One region of the Bradyrhizobium sp. ISRA464 genome, then DNA from elsewhere that is predicted to be linked to it. Evidence: riboswitches for the same ligand, from Rfam matches in the RefSeq annotation. Region 1 holds a riboswitch; the other holds the start of a gene.

Region 1 (7,270 bases):
CGTTGCTCGAAGACACGTGACCAGATCTGGCCGTGGGCCAGCCTCTCCTGCGCGGCGAGAGCGTCGCCGGTCTCGTAGAGCCGGAATAAGGGCGTGCCGCCGACCAGTGTCCAACCCTGCGATCGCACCGCCGCGTCGAGCCTGAGGCTGTCGCTCGCCAGACGCGTGGACGTGGCCGTCTTCCAGGTACTGTCGCGCAATGCGCGTCGTCCGATCGCAATCGCAGCACCGGAAACCGGCCATGGGCCCGCCATCGCCGCAAGCGCTGCGATCTCCTGCGCGCTGCCGATCACGAAGCCGAGCCGCAGACCGGCGAGCCCGTAGAATTTTCCGAACGAACGCAGGATCAGGAGCCCAATGCGCCCAGCCTCTGATGCAAGCGACAGGCCGGGTACGGCGTCGGCGAAACTCTCATCGATCACGAGCCGGCCGACACGCGGCAGAAGCGCCAGCAGCTTATTGCGATCGTGGCGTCGCCCGTCGGGATTGTTGGGATTGACGACCACGGCGAGATCGGCGCCCGCGAGGGCTTCGAGATCGGACACCTCGGCGACGTCCCAGCTGGAGGCCGAAAGAACTGCGGCGTACTCATTATACGTCGGCGCAAGTATGCGCGCCCGGCCGCGACACGACACATGCGGCAGCAACTGAATGGCCGCTTGCGCGCCACCCAGCGCGACGATCGGCGCATCGGTGGCGTAGGCGTGCCGTGCCGCGTCATGGAGCGATTCGATGTCGGTTCGCGATGGCAACGCGCTCCACAGGGGCGGCTCCACGTCGACCGACGGATAGGGCAGCCGGTTGATCCCGGTCGACAGGTCGATCCAGTCTTCCGTGCCTCCGCCGAAACGGCGCTGCGCGACATCAAGATTTCCACCATGCTCAGGCATTGAGTTGCTCCTCACACGAAAGCCAGGATCGCGAGCACCCCGGCCAACAGCATCATCGCGCGACGATAGAGATTCAGTCCCCGGCGGATATCGACGGCGACGGGATCGCGCGCGTCCTTGTTCAGCCAGGGCTCGTTCGCCGTGCTGCCGTGGTAGATGCGCGGACCGCTGAGCCGCACGCCGAGCGCGCCGGCCATGGCGGCTTCCGGCCAGCCGGCGTTCGGCGAGCGATGGCGGCTCGCGTCTCGCAACATGCATGACCACGCCTGCGAGAGCCGCGGGGCGAGCAGCACGAAAAGGAGACCGGTGAGGCGCGCCGGGATGAGATTGGCGAGATCGTCGATGCGGGCCGCGGCCCAGCCAAAAACCCCGTGCCGCGCGGTGCGGTGGCCGATCATGGAATCCAGCGTGTTGATCGCCTTGTAACCGACAATGCCGGGCAGCCCGAACAGCGCGCCCCAAAACACCGGCGCGACGATTCCGTCGGACGCATTCTCGGCCAGGCTCTCGATCGTCGCGCGCGCAATGCCGGCATCATCAAGCGTTGCGGGATCGCGCCCGACGATGCGCGATACCGCCATGCGCGCACCGGCGATATCGCCGGCCGCCAGCAGGTCTGCGACCGCAGCGACGTGGTCGTGGAGCGAACGCAAGGCAACCAGCGGCCATGCCAGAAGTCCGACCAGGACGATGCGGGTCCAGCCTGCGGGGAGCACGATCTGAATCGCCCAAGCGAGTCCCGCTGCCACCGCGATCACCAGAGTTGCGGCCGCGATACCTGCCGCGCGACGCAGCGCGGGCGGAGCAGATGTCCGGTTCCAGCCGGTATCGACGGCGCTGATCAGCCGGCCAAGCCAGGTCACGGGATGGCCGACACGCGCGAACAGCCACGCCGGCCAGCCGATCAGAGCATCCACAACCATGGCCACCGCCATCGCTCCCGCAAAGCTCACGCACCATCTCCCGCCTCGACCTCTCCTGATGCGCAAGACCCCGCGTGAGCGCAAGCCCTGCGCGACCGATTTCGGCTTTGTCTTTCACCGCGTTTGGTGATTAGTGCTGGCCCGACAGGAGATCATGATGGCCGTCATTCTGATAACGGGCGGAGCTCGATCGGGAAAAAGCCGGCGCGCCGAGCTCCGCGCGCGCTCGTTTTCCGGGCAGCCCGTTTATATTGCCACGGCAGAAGCCCTCGATGCGGAGATGGTTGAGCGCATCGCCAGCCACCGCGCGCGGCGAGGCAACGACTGGATCGAACGGGAGGTGCCGCTCGACCTCGTCGAGGCACTGGTCGAGACCGACGGTGGCGGCGCCAGGCTTGTCGATTGCCTCACGCTGTGGCTCTCAAACCTTCTTCATGCGGAGCGCGACTGGTCACGTGAGATTGATCGCCTTGCTGCCGCGCTGCCGCGCCAGCACAGCCCTGTCGTCATGGTGACCAACGAGGTCGGCCTCGGCATCGTGCCCGACAATGCGCTCGCGCGGGCCTTTCGCGATGCTGCCGGCCTCATGAATCAGACCATTGCTGGCGTGGCAGACGAAGTGGAATTTGTCGTGGCAGGCTTGCCGATGAAGCTCAAATGAGGCATCGCATCGCGCTTCGCAAAAGCCCGGCGTGCCCGATCGGTGATATGCTTGGCGCGTTCGCGCGGCTTGGCAGGATCACAATCCTGCTGCCAGCTGCTCTCCTCAAGACCGGACGACGATCCTGATGATCTCATTCGACGATACGTTTCGCCGGCAACTGCACGAATTGTTCGTGTGGCGCCGCGACGTGCGGCGCTTTCGGAGAGATCCGCTGCCGCACGGCACCCTGGAGCGGCTGATCGAGACGGCCTGCCTTTCGCCGTCGGTCGGCCTCAGCCAGCCGTGGCGGTTCGTCATCGTCGAGGACAAGGCGAGGCGCAGCGCGGTGCTCGATGACTTCAAGGCCTGCAATGCAGAGGCGTTGCAGTCCTATTCGGGCGAGCGCGCAGCAAAGTATGCGGCGCTCAAGCTGTCGGGCCTGGAAGAGGCTCCGGGCCATCTGGCCGTGTTCGCGGAAAAGACGAGCAGCATTGGTTCGGGCCTCGGACGCGCGACGATGCCAGAAACGACCGAATATTCCGTCGTCGCCGCCATCTGCTCGATGTGGCTTGCCGCGCGTGCGGAAGGCATTGGACTGGGCTGGGTGTCGATCCTCAATCCGGTCCGCATCCACGACATTCTCGACGTGCCGGTGTCCTGGAAGTTCATCGGCTATCTCTGTATCGGTTACCCCGAGACAGAGTGCGACCGGCCGGAGCTCGAGCAGGCGAAATGGGAATCGCGACGAAGCTCGGGTGAGTTCACAGTTCGACGCTGACGGTCCGCGTCGCCGCGCTTTGGCGTTTCGTTGCGAAGGCCTACTCCACTACAGGAGTACTCTGAGTTAGAGCGGTCGCGGCCGAATTGTTGACAGTTGTTTCCAAATAAAACTATGTTGATCGCGACGGTTCTCCTTCGGGAGATCAAAAGGGAATGCGGTGCGGGTGTGAGCCCAAGGCCGTAGCTGTCCCCGCAACTGTAAACGGCGAGCCTTTCGTCAATGTGCCACTGGGCCAAGCTGCCCGGGAAGGCGTCGACAGGCGATAACCCGTGAGCCAGGAGACCTGCCGTCAGTCGTGGTCACACGCGAGCACATCGGGCGGGGCGTCCTGGTGGGGATCGGCGCATTGCCTTTCGGCATGCGGTGTCCGCGTTCGCGGTGACGTGCCACGTTAACCGCGAGTCCCTTCATGTCCGCATTTTCCTCCATCGCGCTCGGATGGCGCCTTGGCCTCGTTTGCTCATTGTCATCGCTGCTGCTGCCGGCCGAAGGCTGGGCGCAGACCGCTCCATCAACCAGGCTGGATCCGATCCAGGTCTCGCCTCCCGCCGCCGCAAAGCCGAAACGTTCTTCGCGAAAGAGCACCGCCGCCGCGCGGTCCCGGCCGAGGCCGGCAGCAAATCCGGGAGCGCACGGGACATCGCAACCAGCCGCGTCGTCCGCATCGGCATCGCCGACGCTCAATGCCACCAAGCCGGAAGGAACCGGCAGCCGCCTCAACCTGACACCGCTGCAAACGCCGGCCAGCGTCGAGGTCATCTCGTCGGAGACCATCGCCGAACGCGGTCAGCATAATGTGATCGATGCCGTCACCCAGAACGCGGCCGGCTTCATCGCAACGCCCGCTCCCGGCAATGGCGGCCTGTCGTTCAGTACTCGCGGCTTCGCCGGCAGCAATTCGGTGATGACGTTGTATGACGGCACGCGCTTCTATATCGGCTCCGGAACCCTGACGTTCCCATACGACACCTGGTCGACGCAACGCATCGAGGTGCTGCGCGGTCCGGCCTCGGTGCTGTACGGCGAAGGCGCGATCGGCGGCGTCATCAACGTGATCCCGAAAAAGCCGCTCGCGACGCCCTACAACGAAGCCGAGGTCTCGCTCGACAGCAACATGACGCGACGGCTCGCGGTCGACAGCGGCGGTTCGATCAACCCCAATGTGTCGTACCGCGTGAATGCCACCGGCAACATGTCGGACGGCTGGGTCGATCGCGACACGACCTCGAATGCGGTGGTCTCCGCCGCGGTGCGGGTGCAGGCGTCCGACAATCTCGCCTTCACGCTCTCCGAGAACTATGGCGACCGCAGCCCGTCGCGCTATTTCGGCACGCCGCTGATCAACGGCACAATCCAGGATGCGCTGCGCTTCAAGAACTACAACGCATCAGACAGCACCATTCGCTATCAGGACAGCTGGAGCCAGTTCAAGACCGAATGGGACGTTGCCGACGGCGTAAAGATCAACAACACGCTCTACTATCTGACCAGCGAGCGGCACTGGCGCGACGTCGAAAACTACGCCTGGAATCCGAAGACGCAGCTGATCGATCGCTCCAGCTATATCGAAATCTTCCACGACCAGAAGCAACTCGGCAACCGGATGGATGCGACCCTCAGCGGGCACATCTTCGGCCTTGCGAACCAATTCATTGCCGGGTTCGACGTCAACCGGATCGACTTCACCCACACCAACAACTCGCCCTATGGCGGCGCGTCGTCGGTGAATCCTTATGTCTTCGATCCCGGATCGTTCTTCGCGACGACGACGGCGACCGCGCCGGGCTTCAACGCGATCGTCAATCAATACGCGCTGTTCGCCGAGGACCGGCTCTCGCTGACCGATCAATTGTCACTCGTCACTGGCGTCCGGTATGATCGTCCCGAAGTCGATCGCACCGATGACAAGGTGCCATCGAACAGCTTCGACGTTTCGCTGTCGGGCACCAGCTGGCGCGCCGGCCTCGTGTATGAGCCGATCAAGAACCTCGCGTTCTATGGTCAATATGCGGTCGGCGTCGATCCCGTCACCAATCTCATCTCGCTGCCGACCACGCAAAAGACCTTCCAGCTCGCCGTCGGCAAGCAGACCGAGATCGGGGTAAAGCAGTCGTTTTGGGGCGGCCGCGGCGAGTGGACGTTGGCGGCCTATGAAATCGTCAAGACCGGCCTGACGATTCCCGATCCAAGCAATCCCACCGGGCTGGCGCTGCAGATCGGCCAGCAATCATCCCGCGGGATCGAGGGATCGATCGGCCTTGCGCTGAACGACGGCTGGCGCCTCGACGCCAACCTAGCGCTGCTGCGCGCCAGATACGACAACAACAGTCAGGTGGTCGGCGGGAGGATCGTGAGCTATGACGGCAATGTTCCGGTCAACGTGCCGCAGCAGGTCTCCAACATCTGGCTGACCTGGGACTTCGCGCCCAACTGGTCGGTCTATGGCGGCGTGCAATTCGTCGGTCAGATGTACTCCGATCTTGCCAACACCCAGTTGCGGCCGGGCTACAACGTGGTCAACGGTGGTATCAGGTGGAGGCCGGATGACCGCACCACAGTCGCGTTCCGTGTCTACAATCTGTTCGACAAGGTTTACGCGGTGACCTCGAACGGTACAGGGCAGTGGCTCCTGGGCATGCCGCGCACCGCGGAACTGTCCGTCAACGTGAAGTTCTGAGCATGCGCAGCGCGTTGATCCGGCGCGGACGGCGATGGCTCTATGTCATCCATCGCTGGATCGGCATCGCGACATGCCTGCTGTTCGCGATGTGGTTCATCTCCGGCCTTGTGATGATGTACGTGGCCTTTCCGCGCCTAACCGATCGGGAGCGCCTCGCCGCGCTTCCCATTATTGCCTGGAACAAGGTGCAGATCGCACCGGATCGCGCCATGGCGATCGCGGGTATGGAGCATTATCCGCGCGACCTGCGCCTCTCGATGATGTCTGACATGCCGATCTATCGGGTGACCGGGTGGGGGCAGCACCCCATCACCATTTCAGCAATCGACGGCAGCGTCATTGACGGGATCACGGCGGACCAAGCCCTTGCGATTGCCGGCCATCACCCTCATGCGGCGCAGCCGCATTTGCTCGACACCGTGACGCGCGATCAATGGTCCGTCACGGCGCGGTTCGATCCCTTGCGGCCGCTCTATCTGATCGCGCTCGGCGATCGTGACGGCACTGAGCTTTACGTCTCGTCCCGCACCGGCGAGATCGCGCTCGACACGACGCGGCAGGAGCGCGTCTGGAACTGGCTCGGCTCGATCCCGCACTGGATCTATCCGACTGTCCTGCGCAAGGACGGTCCGCTGTGGCGGCAGGTCGTGCTGTGGATCTCAGGCATATGCCTCGTCGTGGCGGTCACCGGCTTCTGGATCGGCATTCTCCGGCTGCGGCTGACGCGCCGTTACGCGCGCCGCACCGTCTCGCCGTATCGCGGCTGGATGGCCTGGCATCACATCGCCGGCCTGATCGGCGGCATCTTCGTGTTCACCTGGATGTTCAGCGGTTGGCTGTCGCTCAATCCCGGGGAGGCGTTCTCCCGCCGCGGCATCACCAGGGATATCGCCGCCAGATATAGCGGGCACGACGCGCCCGATATCGCCACCAGCTTCCAATCGACACCCTCGACGGCGGCCGTGGAGGCGAAATTCGTCTGGGTCGGTGGGCGGCCGTTGATGGTGCTCGATGATAACAATGGCCGTCGGAGTCTTGCGGAGCCGACGACGGCCGCGCCGACAACATTATCGCACGATCAGATCATCGAAGCCGCGCGCCGCGCAATCTCCGACGCGACGATGGCGTTCTCGCGTCGGATCGATGTATCAGACGCCTACTGGTACACGCTCCACCATGAGCGCGAGTTTCCCGTCTTGCGGATCGGCTTCGCCGATCCCGTCCACACTTGGCTGCACATTTCTCCCGTCACCGCCGAGATCCTCGATCGCAGCGATGATGGACGCCGCACCTATCGCTGGCTCTTCAACGCGCTGCACAGCCTCGATTTTCCGCTGCTGCTGCGCTGCGCCC
Region 2 (7,270 bases), 1.2 Mb from region 1:
GACCAACGTCGTGGTGTGGGGTACCGGCACGCCTCGGCGCGAATTCCTCTATGTCGACGATCTCGCTGACGCCTGCATCCACCTGATGAAGGCCTATTCCTCTCCTGAACTGGTCAATATCGGCACCGGCGAGGATATCAGCATCGCTGAATTCGCCCGCGCAGTCGCGGCTGCCGTCGGCTATCGCGGCGAGATCAGCTTCGACACGTCGCGCCCGGACGGCACGCCGCGCAAGCTGCTCGATGTCAGCCGCCTGGCCAAGCTCGGCTGGCGCGCCACCACCTCGCTCGAGCACGGCATCAGGCTCGCGTATCGAGCGTATCTCGACGACAGTAACGCACGGCGAGAGTAAGCCCACTCGTGCCGGACACGCAGGGATGAAGCAGAGCAATCGAGCGCCGCAATCAGTCGGTTGCGATTCTACTCCCGATCGGGACGCCGATTTGGCAGCCGGACCAGGCTGCAAGCTTTTCGAATTCGAAAGCGCGAACGCTTGACGATTGATTCTGAGCATTCGCGCGAAATCGTGAGACGGGGTTGCCCGATGGCATCATGGCGACGATGCGCCTCACCGAAAGGACAGAGTAGGACGCGCCCACTCTATGCCCGCAGCCTGTCGCTCTCCTTGATGCAGGCTTTCGCCGAAGCTTCAGTACCGCCGCCACGCAATTTGTTGCCCATCCGACCAGGCAAAGCGAAATACCACGGGTCCTGGGGTGTGCCGGCCTTTCGCAGACCGGCGTGTGATCGACTCCGGAACGGTCTTTTCGCCATATCCCGCCGACTAGCGGGATATTCACGCAATTGGACCGCCCGCCTTTCAGCGCAGTGCATTTGTCCGAGTCGACATTCACCATCGACGACGGCGTTCGGGCCGACGATCTTCATGCAATCAGCAGGCTGCTCGTAACTCGCGGGCGGCTGCGACCATATTGACCAAGGCGGGAAGCACCTCCTCCCATCTTCGGGTTTTTAGGCCGCAATCTGGATTGATCCAGAGCTGCGAATCGGACAATCGCTGCCTGGCCAGCGTTATGAGATCTTTCATTTCGTCCTTGCCGGGAACGCGTGGCGAATGGATATCGTAGACACCCGGCCCGATTTCGTTCGGATATTTGTAGTTCTTGAAGGCGTCGAGCAATTCCATCTTCGAGCGCGACGTCTCGATTGAAATGACGTCTGCGTCCATCGCCGCAATCGCATCGATGATATCGTTGAATTCGGAATAGCACATGTGCGTATGAATCTGAGTTTCGTCGGCAGCACCGGACGAACAGATGCGAAAGCTATCCACGGCCCAATCGAGATAACTCCTCCATTGTGATTTGCGTAACGGCAACCCTTCGCGCAACGCGGCCTCGTCTATCTGGATTATTGTCGCTCCCGCCTCCTCAAGGTCGAGCACCTCATCGCGGATCGCAACCGCAAGCTGGCGGCAGGCATCGCTTCGCCGAATATCGTCACGGACAAAAGACCAGTTCAGAATCGTCACCGGTCCAGTCAACATTGCCTTCATTGGCTTGTTGGTCAGCGACTGCGCGTATCGCCACCATTCGACCGTCATCGGCTTCGACCGCGAGACATCCCCAAACAGAATTGGTGGACGGACGTAGCGCGAGCCATACGACTGAACCCAACCGTGCTTGGTGAAGGCGAATCCGGAAAGCTGCTCGCCGAAATACTGCACCATGTCATTGCGCTCGAACTCACCATGCACGAGAACATCGAGCCCGATATTCTCCTGCCATAGCACCGCACGCGCCGTTTCCTCTCTGAGAAACTGCTCGTACTGCGCGTTGCTCAACCCTCCTTTGGCATGGCAAGCGCGGGCATTGCGAACTTCCGCGGTTTGCGGAAACGATCCAATGGTCGTCGTGGGAAATGTCGGCAAGGCAAACCGCGCGCGCTGGGCCTCGGCGCGCTTTGCGAAAGGACTGCAACGGTAGCGCTTGGTTTGGTCGATCGCAGCCATGCGCGCAGCGACGTCCGCATTGTGGATCTTGGGCGATTGCTCGCGTGCAAGTGCCGCGTTTTTTGATGCCGCGAGCACATCGGCCACGCCGGCACGATCGCCAGCAAGCGCCCTTCCTAGGGTCGCTAGTTCCTTAATTTTCTGAACCGAGAAAGCCAGCCAGCTCTTTACATCGGAATCGAGATCGGTTTCGAGCCCCAGGTCGATTGGAACATGGAGCAGCGAACATGAGGGGGCGATCTGGACGCGATCAGTGCCGAGTTTTGCCACGGTGGGCGCCAGCTGATCGACCAGCGCTGAAAGGTTGGAGCGCCAAACGTTGCGCCCATCGACGACCCCCAGTGAGAGAACGAGATCGTTGCGAATCCCAGCGACGATCGCGTTCAGCGGGTCTGCCCCCCTTACCAAGTCGACGTGGAGCCCGGAAACCGGCAAAGCCAAGGCCGTATCGAGATTACCGCCGATGGTCCCAAAGTAGGTCGCCAGCATGATTTTAAGAGCAGGTATCTCCCTAGCAAAATAGGTATAGGTACGAAGCAAGGCTTTGCGGGATATTTCGTCGAGGTCCAAGACCAGACAGGGCTCATCGAGCTGAACCCATTCTGCGCCGCGCGCGACCAGCTCACGAAGAACGTCGACATAGACCGGCAGCAGTCGATCCAACAGCGACAATGGATTGAATGAAGGATCTGCGCTCTTGCCAAGCTTCAGGAAGGTCACTGGGCCAATCAGCACGGGACGCGTCTGGTAACCAAGCCCCTTTGCCTCCTCATATTCCTCAATCGGCTTTCGAGAAGAAAGCCTGAAGATCTGCCCCTTGTGAAATTCAGGGACCATATAGTGGTAATTGGTGTCGAACCACTTCGTCATCTCCTGCGCAGGCGCGCCCTGTGCAGGATTGGAGTGAGGGCAACTCGCATCGAGTTCACCGTTCGGCGCACCGCGCGCCATAGCGAAGTAGGTGTAGAGCGGTACAGGACCTGTGGTGCAATCGTAAACATCCGGAATGGCGCCCACCATCACACTGGTGTCGAGCACATGATCGTAAAGCGAGAAATCATTCGACGGAATGACGGTCGCGCCGAGCGATTTCTGCCGCGCCCAGTTAGCAGTGCGCAGTCCAGCTGCCGCTTCAAGCAGCTGCGCTTCGGTGGACTTCCCGGTCCAGTAGCTTTCGAGCGCGAATTTGAGTTCACGGCGCGGACCGATGCGTGGCGTACCAAGTGTAGCAACGGGAAGTGAAAGGACGGACATAGCTCTAACCCCTGGTTTGGGGCAGAGGTCATGGCGATTGCGTGCAGGAAAAGCCGCCGAAGCGGCAATTGCTTGGCGCACCACCGGGACACCCCGCCCGCGGACGAATATGTTGTCGGGGCAGGTCTCCTGGCTTGCGGGTCATCGCTGCTGTCCGGCCTTCCCGAAACCAAGCGGTTTCAGTGACTTTATTGGACAGCGGCTCGCCGCTTACAGTTGCGGGGGCAGCGCCGGCATTCGACCGGCTTCCCTCTTAGCTCCGGATCAGTGCGCTCCGGAGAACCTCGACGAAAATCAGTTATCCGAACAAGCAGCGTTCCGTCAACCTCTTGGCACGGCATCCTTCTGCGGCTCCGCTCAACAAGTCTGTAGGTGTGGCTCCATCGCGACGATCGCGATCTAAAGCCCCCTTTGCGCGATGAGTGTGCCGGGCAGTGCTCGCTTCGAACTCGGCCCTGGTCTCTGCACGCGCGAGTACATCGGGGTCGCATTTTGCCTGCAGCCGATGGCACGCGACAGATCGGCTTCGACCGAGCTACCAGTCGGTAGCCTTTACTAGCATCTTCGACATGTGAATCTCTCGACAACTTAGCAAGATCCGCCTTGCGGGACCGTCACCCTTGGAAGCTGTGGGTCAAATCAGCTTGCCCATCCCGGGCAAAGTGGTTCGAGCGGCTGGGCCGGTAAGCAGCTCCCGGTAACGTATCTATCCCGTCGGCCGTGTGCGCCGAGACGTGCGAATATGCTCTGGAAGGCATGGAAGATCTTGGCACTATCAATCAATCTCGCTTTTGCCGTGCTGGGCGCCCCCATCGATGTCGAACGGACCAGCACTGCGTTTGCTATGTATTTCAGGCCGCTGGACCAACGGCCATTCTGCGACAGTGCTTCTTGGCCATAACCGTTCTCTTTCGCAGCGTCCTCGCTATGTTGCTACCCCCGAGTGGCGGTGATGGGTGCCAACCGTGCGCAACCGCTTGGCAGAAGGCCTACATGTCCTTCTCCAACAATCAGCGAGGGTTGGCCGTCACAGTCCGGGCCGACAGCGTGACGATGCACATGAGTGCTCCTAGTATCGCGAGAGCAAAAGGCAGCCCAGCCATGTGTGCAACGAGCCCGACGCCAGCTGGACCGACGAGGATACCGGCGTAACCCGCCGTCGTGACGGCTGCGATCGCCAAACCTGCCGGCATCACCTTCTGCTTGCCAGCACGGCGGCATAACACCGGCACGATATTCGATGCACCCAATCCGATAAGCAGCAAACCCGCCATGGCAATCGCAGCCACCGGCGCGGCCAGCAGGGCCACAAAACCGATCATGATCGGCACAGGTCCGAACATCAGTGTGGCGCGGTCTCCGATTCTGATCACGAGGGCATCTCCGGCGAGACGGCCTGCGGTCATCGCGATGGAAAACAACATATAACCGAACCCGCCATGCTCTTGCGCCACAAGACCTCTGTCAATGAGAAATAAGGCGCTCCAGTCGATCATCGCGCCTTCGACAAGGAAGGTGATGGCCGCAAGCACCGCTATCAGCAATACGCTGCGATGAGGCAAGACAAGCAGTGGCTCTGACGGCGTGCGACGTGTCGCAAGCAACCGCGGCCATGCCGACAAAATCGCAACTATCATTAGCGCCGAACAAGCCAGCGTCGAAGCAAACGAGTCAATCCGCAGCGAGAGCAAGGCTGTCAGGGCGCCAGCGCCCGACAATTCGCCGATGCTGAACTGTGCGTGAAAGGTGGACATCAATGGGCGGCCGGCTGCTCGCTCTACTTCGGCCGCTTGAACGTTCATGGCTACATTGATTGAGCCGAGTGAAGCGCCAAAGGCAAGCAGCACCGCCCCGAGTTTCAGAGGTGTACTGGCGATAGCGAGCCATGGCAGGGTCAGCGCAAGGCCAAGTCCACCTACAAGAATAGTGCGCCTGGTGCCGTAGCGCGCCCCCGACAAAGCGGTCAAAGGCATGGCGAAGAGGGACCCCATGCCGAGGCAGAGCAGCAGCAGACCAAGCACGCGATGATCGACCGCAAGGCGCTCCTTGGTGAGCGGCACCAGAGGCGCCCAGGCCGAGAAGCCGAATCCGGAGACAAAAAATATGAGTCGCGTCGCGAGCAGGCCGGCCGGCGGATCGGCAGACGGTTTTACGGGGCACTCCGCAGAGAACGCACGTTACGAGTACGGCGCGCCGGCGTTTGCCGGCGCATGCCTGCACACGGTGGGCAGCCCGACGACGATGTCGTCGCGGAACATGCTTCCGTTACTGCAAGTCCAGTGCCATTGCGAAATTAACGCGACGTTCCTGGTGCAAACTTTCGGATGAGCCTATTTCTCGCGACTGCTTGCTATTGCGGGCTGCGGCACCCTCGGACCCACGACGAGTTTGGAGAAGTGTTGTCGTAAATCTCTCAAACCCAACACGGCACCTCCGGCTCAGATGCAGCATCGCTTCGTCGTAGAGCCCCATTGTAAACTCGACGCATTGTCTCAAGGGGCTGCGCCGCGAAGCTGCCCTCCGCGGTCATTCTGCAAGGTCTTCTTGGCCGGTTCTAGTGCTTCTTGTTCTTCTGGATCTGCATGATCGAACCAAGAGCCTGGGGGATAGGTTGCGATGCGCTTAGCAAAAAACGACTGCGGCTCCCAGGTTTTTCCCTCGGCCTTCTCAAAAATGATGACGCCGCCACGAGTGAAGTACCGAGGTCCTGGAATATTGCAGTTCACCACAATCAGGGCGCGCCATAGGCCGCTCTGTGTGGCCTCTTTTTCATCAACTTTCTGCAGGTAATCCACCTGGATCGGATCGCCGATAGTGCAGCGGCCGTGTCGCAGAAGATCGCCCAACCTGCCCTGAGCAGTCATCACAAAGTTGAAGTTGATGGGGTTATGCAGAAAGTGGAGATTCACCGCCTTTTCGCCGTTTGCGATTTCACTGGAGATCAGAGAGAGTGCGAACGCCTTCCAGCCCAATTCTATCGGCTTGGCATATGGCGAATCGACTTTTAACGCGCCGTCGGGCGCAGCCTGCCAGATAATGGCATATTCGGCGGCTTTATCGTCGCGATGTTTACTCCACGAAAAGAAGGCATATTCGCTCCCATCGTTCGATTGAGCGACTCCCCACCTTCTCGGGACGAAGTGCGCGACCTTCGCGACCTTGGAAATGATTTGCTCGATAGTGTCACCGTCTTGCGATCGCCAGGTTGACTTGACCTTGTCGACAAGGATGCTGTCCTCCGCTCTGACATCGCTGCTCGCGACGACCACGGCACCTGGGCAAATCAACAAGAGGTCGAGACAGAGCCAAAGCATGCACCTTCTGGTCATTTTCGTCATCTTCGTCATCGCGACTGGTCAGCGCCGACGCTTGAGCGGAGCGCTAGATTAGACTCATTTTTTTGCTGCAGCTCTGGTCCCGCCGGGCCAACGCGACCTGTTGAGAGTCTCGAGAGAAGCGAGGTGCTGGCAATCTAGAACAACTGTATGCCAGAAAGCATCCAATGCACCTACCAGGAATGGTTGGGTGCGCTCACTCGAATCCTTCAGTACAGTCCAACCGTGAAGCGGTCGTGGGAAAGATACTGAAGAATACTAACGTCGTTACAGATTGTTGAAGGTGATTGATTTGCAAGCACTCGGCGCGCTGATCGGAATGCTTCCACTTGCAGCGTGGTCGATGTGATGATCAGGCAATATCCGTCGGCCGAAATTCGCGGGCACGGAGTCCAACTTGGTCTGACCGCCCGAACAAGGTCGTACGCGTGGGACTCATATTCCGTTTGTTCGCTCGGGCGGCAGATTTAGGTGAAGGTCGGCTTCGACGCCGGGCTCGGACGGCAGAACGTTCATATACCAGCACGACGGATTGCGCGCTGACGTTACCAGACCTACGATCAACCAGCTATTTCGAACAGGTGATTGCTCTGGCTTATTGTCCATTGCATTTGCCGAGCGATCCCCCGGCGCTGACGCCTCAGGTCAGATCGGCAGCCGCAACGAAATTTCAGTGCTCATGAACGTCTTCTCAGGTGTCAGTACCAGC

What was found. A riboswitch is a leader RNA that binds a small molecule or an ion and turns the genes downstream of it on or off. The one in region 1 is predicted to bind cobalamin.
Region 2: it holds a riboswitch for cobalamin, as region 1 does, so the genes downstream of both, metE (5-methyltetrahydropteroyltriglutamate--homocysteine S-methyltransferase) here and MTX19_RS37530 (TonB-dependent siderophore receptor) in region 1, are expected to answer to the same signal.

The regions. Positions count from the first base shown of each region.
Region 1 covers NZ_CP094526.1:8,098,765-8,106,034, reverse strand. Annotated here, with positions in the region: gene cobD (threonine-phosphate decarboxylase CobD) at 1-890, opposite strand, end outside; gene cbiB (adenosylcobinamide-phosphate synthase CbiB) at 902-1,843, opposite strand; gene cobU (bifunctional adenosylcobinamide kinase/adenosylcobinamide-phosphate guanylyltransferase) at 1,971-2,474, shown strand; gene bluB (5,6-dimethylbenzimidazole synthase) at 2,602-3,234, shown strand; cobalamin riboswitch at 3,345-3,543, shown strand; gene MTX19_RS37530 (TonB-dependent siderophore receptor) at 3,647-5,914, shown strand; gene MTX19_RS37525 (PepSY domain-containing protein) at 5,917-7,270, shown strand, end outside.
Region 2 covers NZ_CP094526.1:6,934,922-6,942,191, forward strand. Annotated here, with positions in the region: gene MTX19_RS32195 (GDP-L-fucose synthase) at 1-352, shown strand, start outside; gene metE (5-methyltetrahydropteroyltriglutamate--homocysteine S-methyltransferase) at 893-3,226, opposite strand; cobalamin riboswitch at 3,328-3,528, opposite strand; gene MTX19_RS32205 (MFS transporter) at 4,237-5,349, opposite strand; gene MTX19_RS32210 (nodulate formation efficiency C protein) at 5,719-6,564, opposite strand.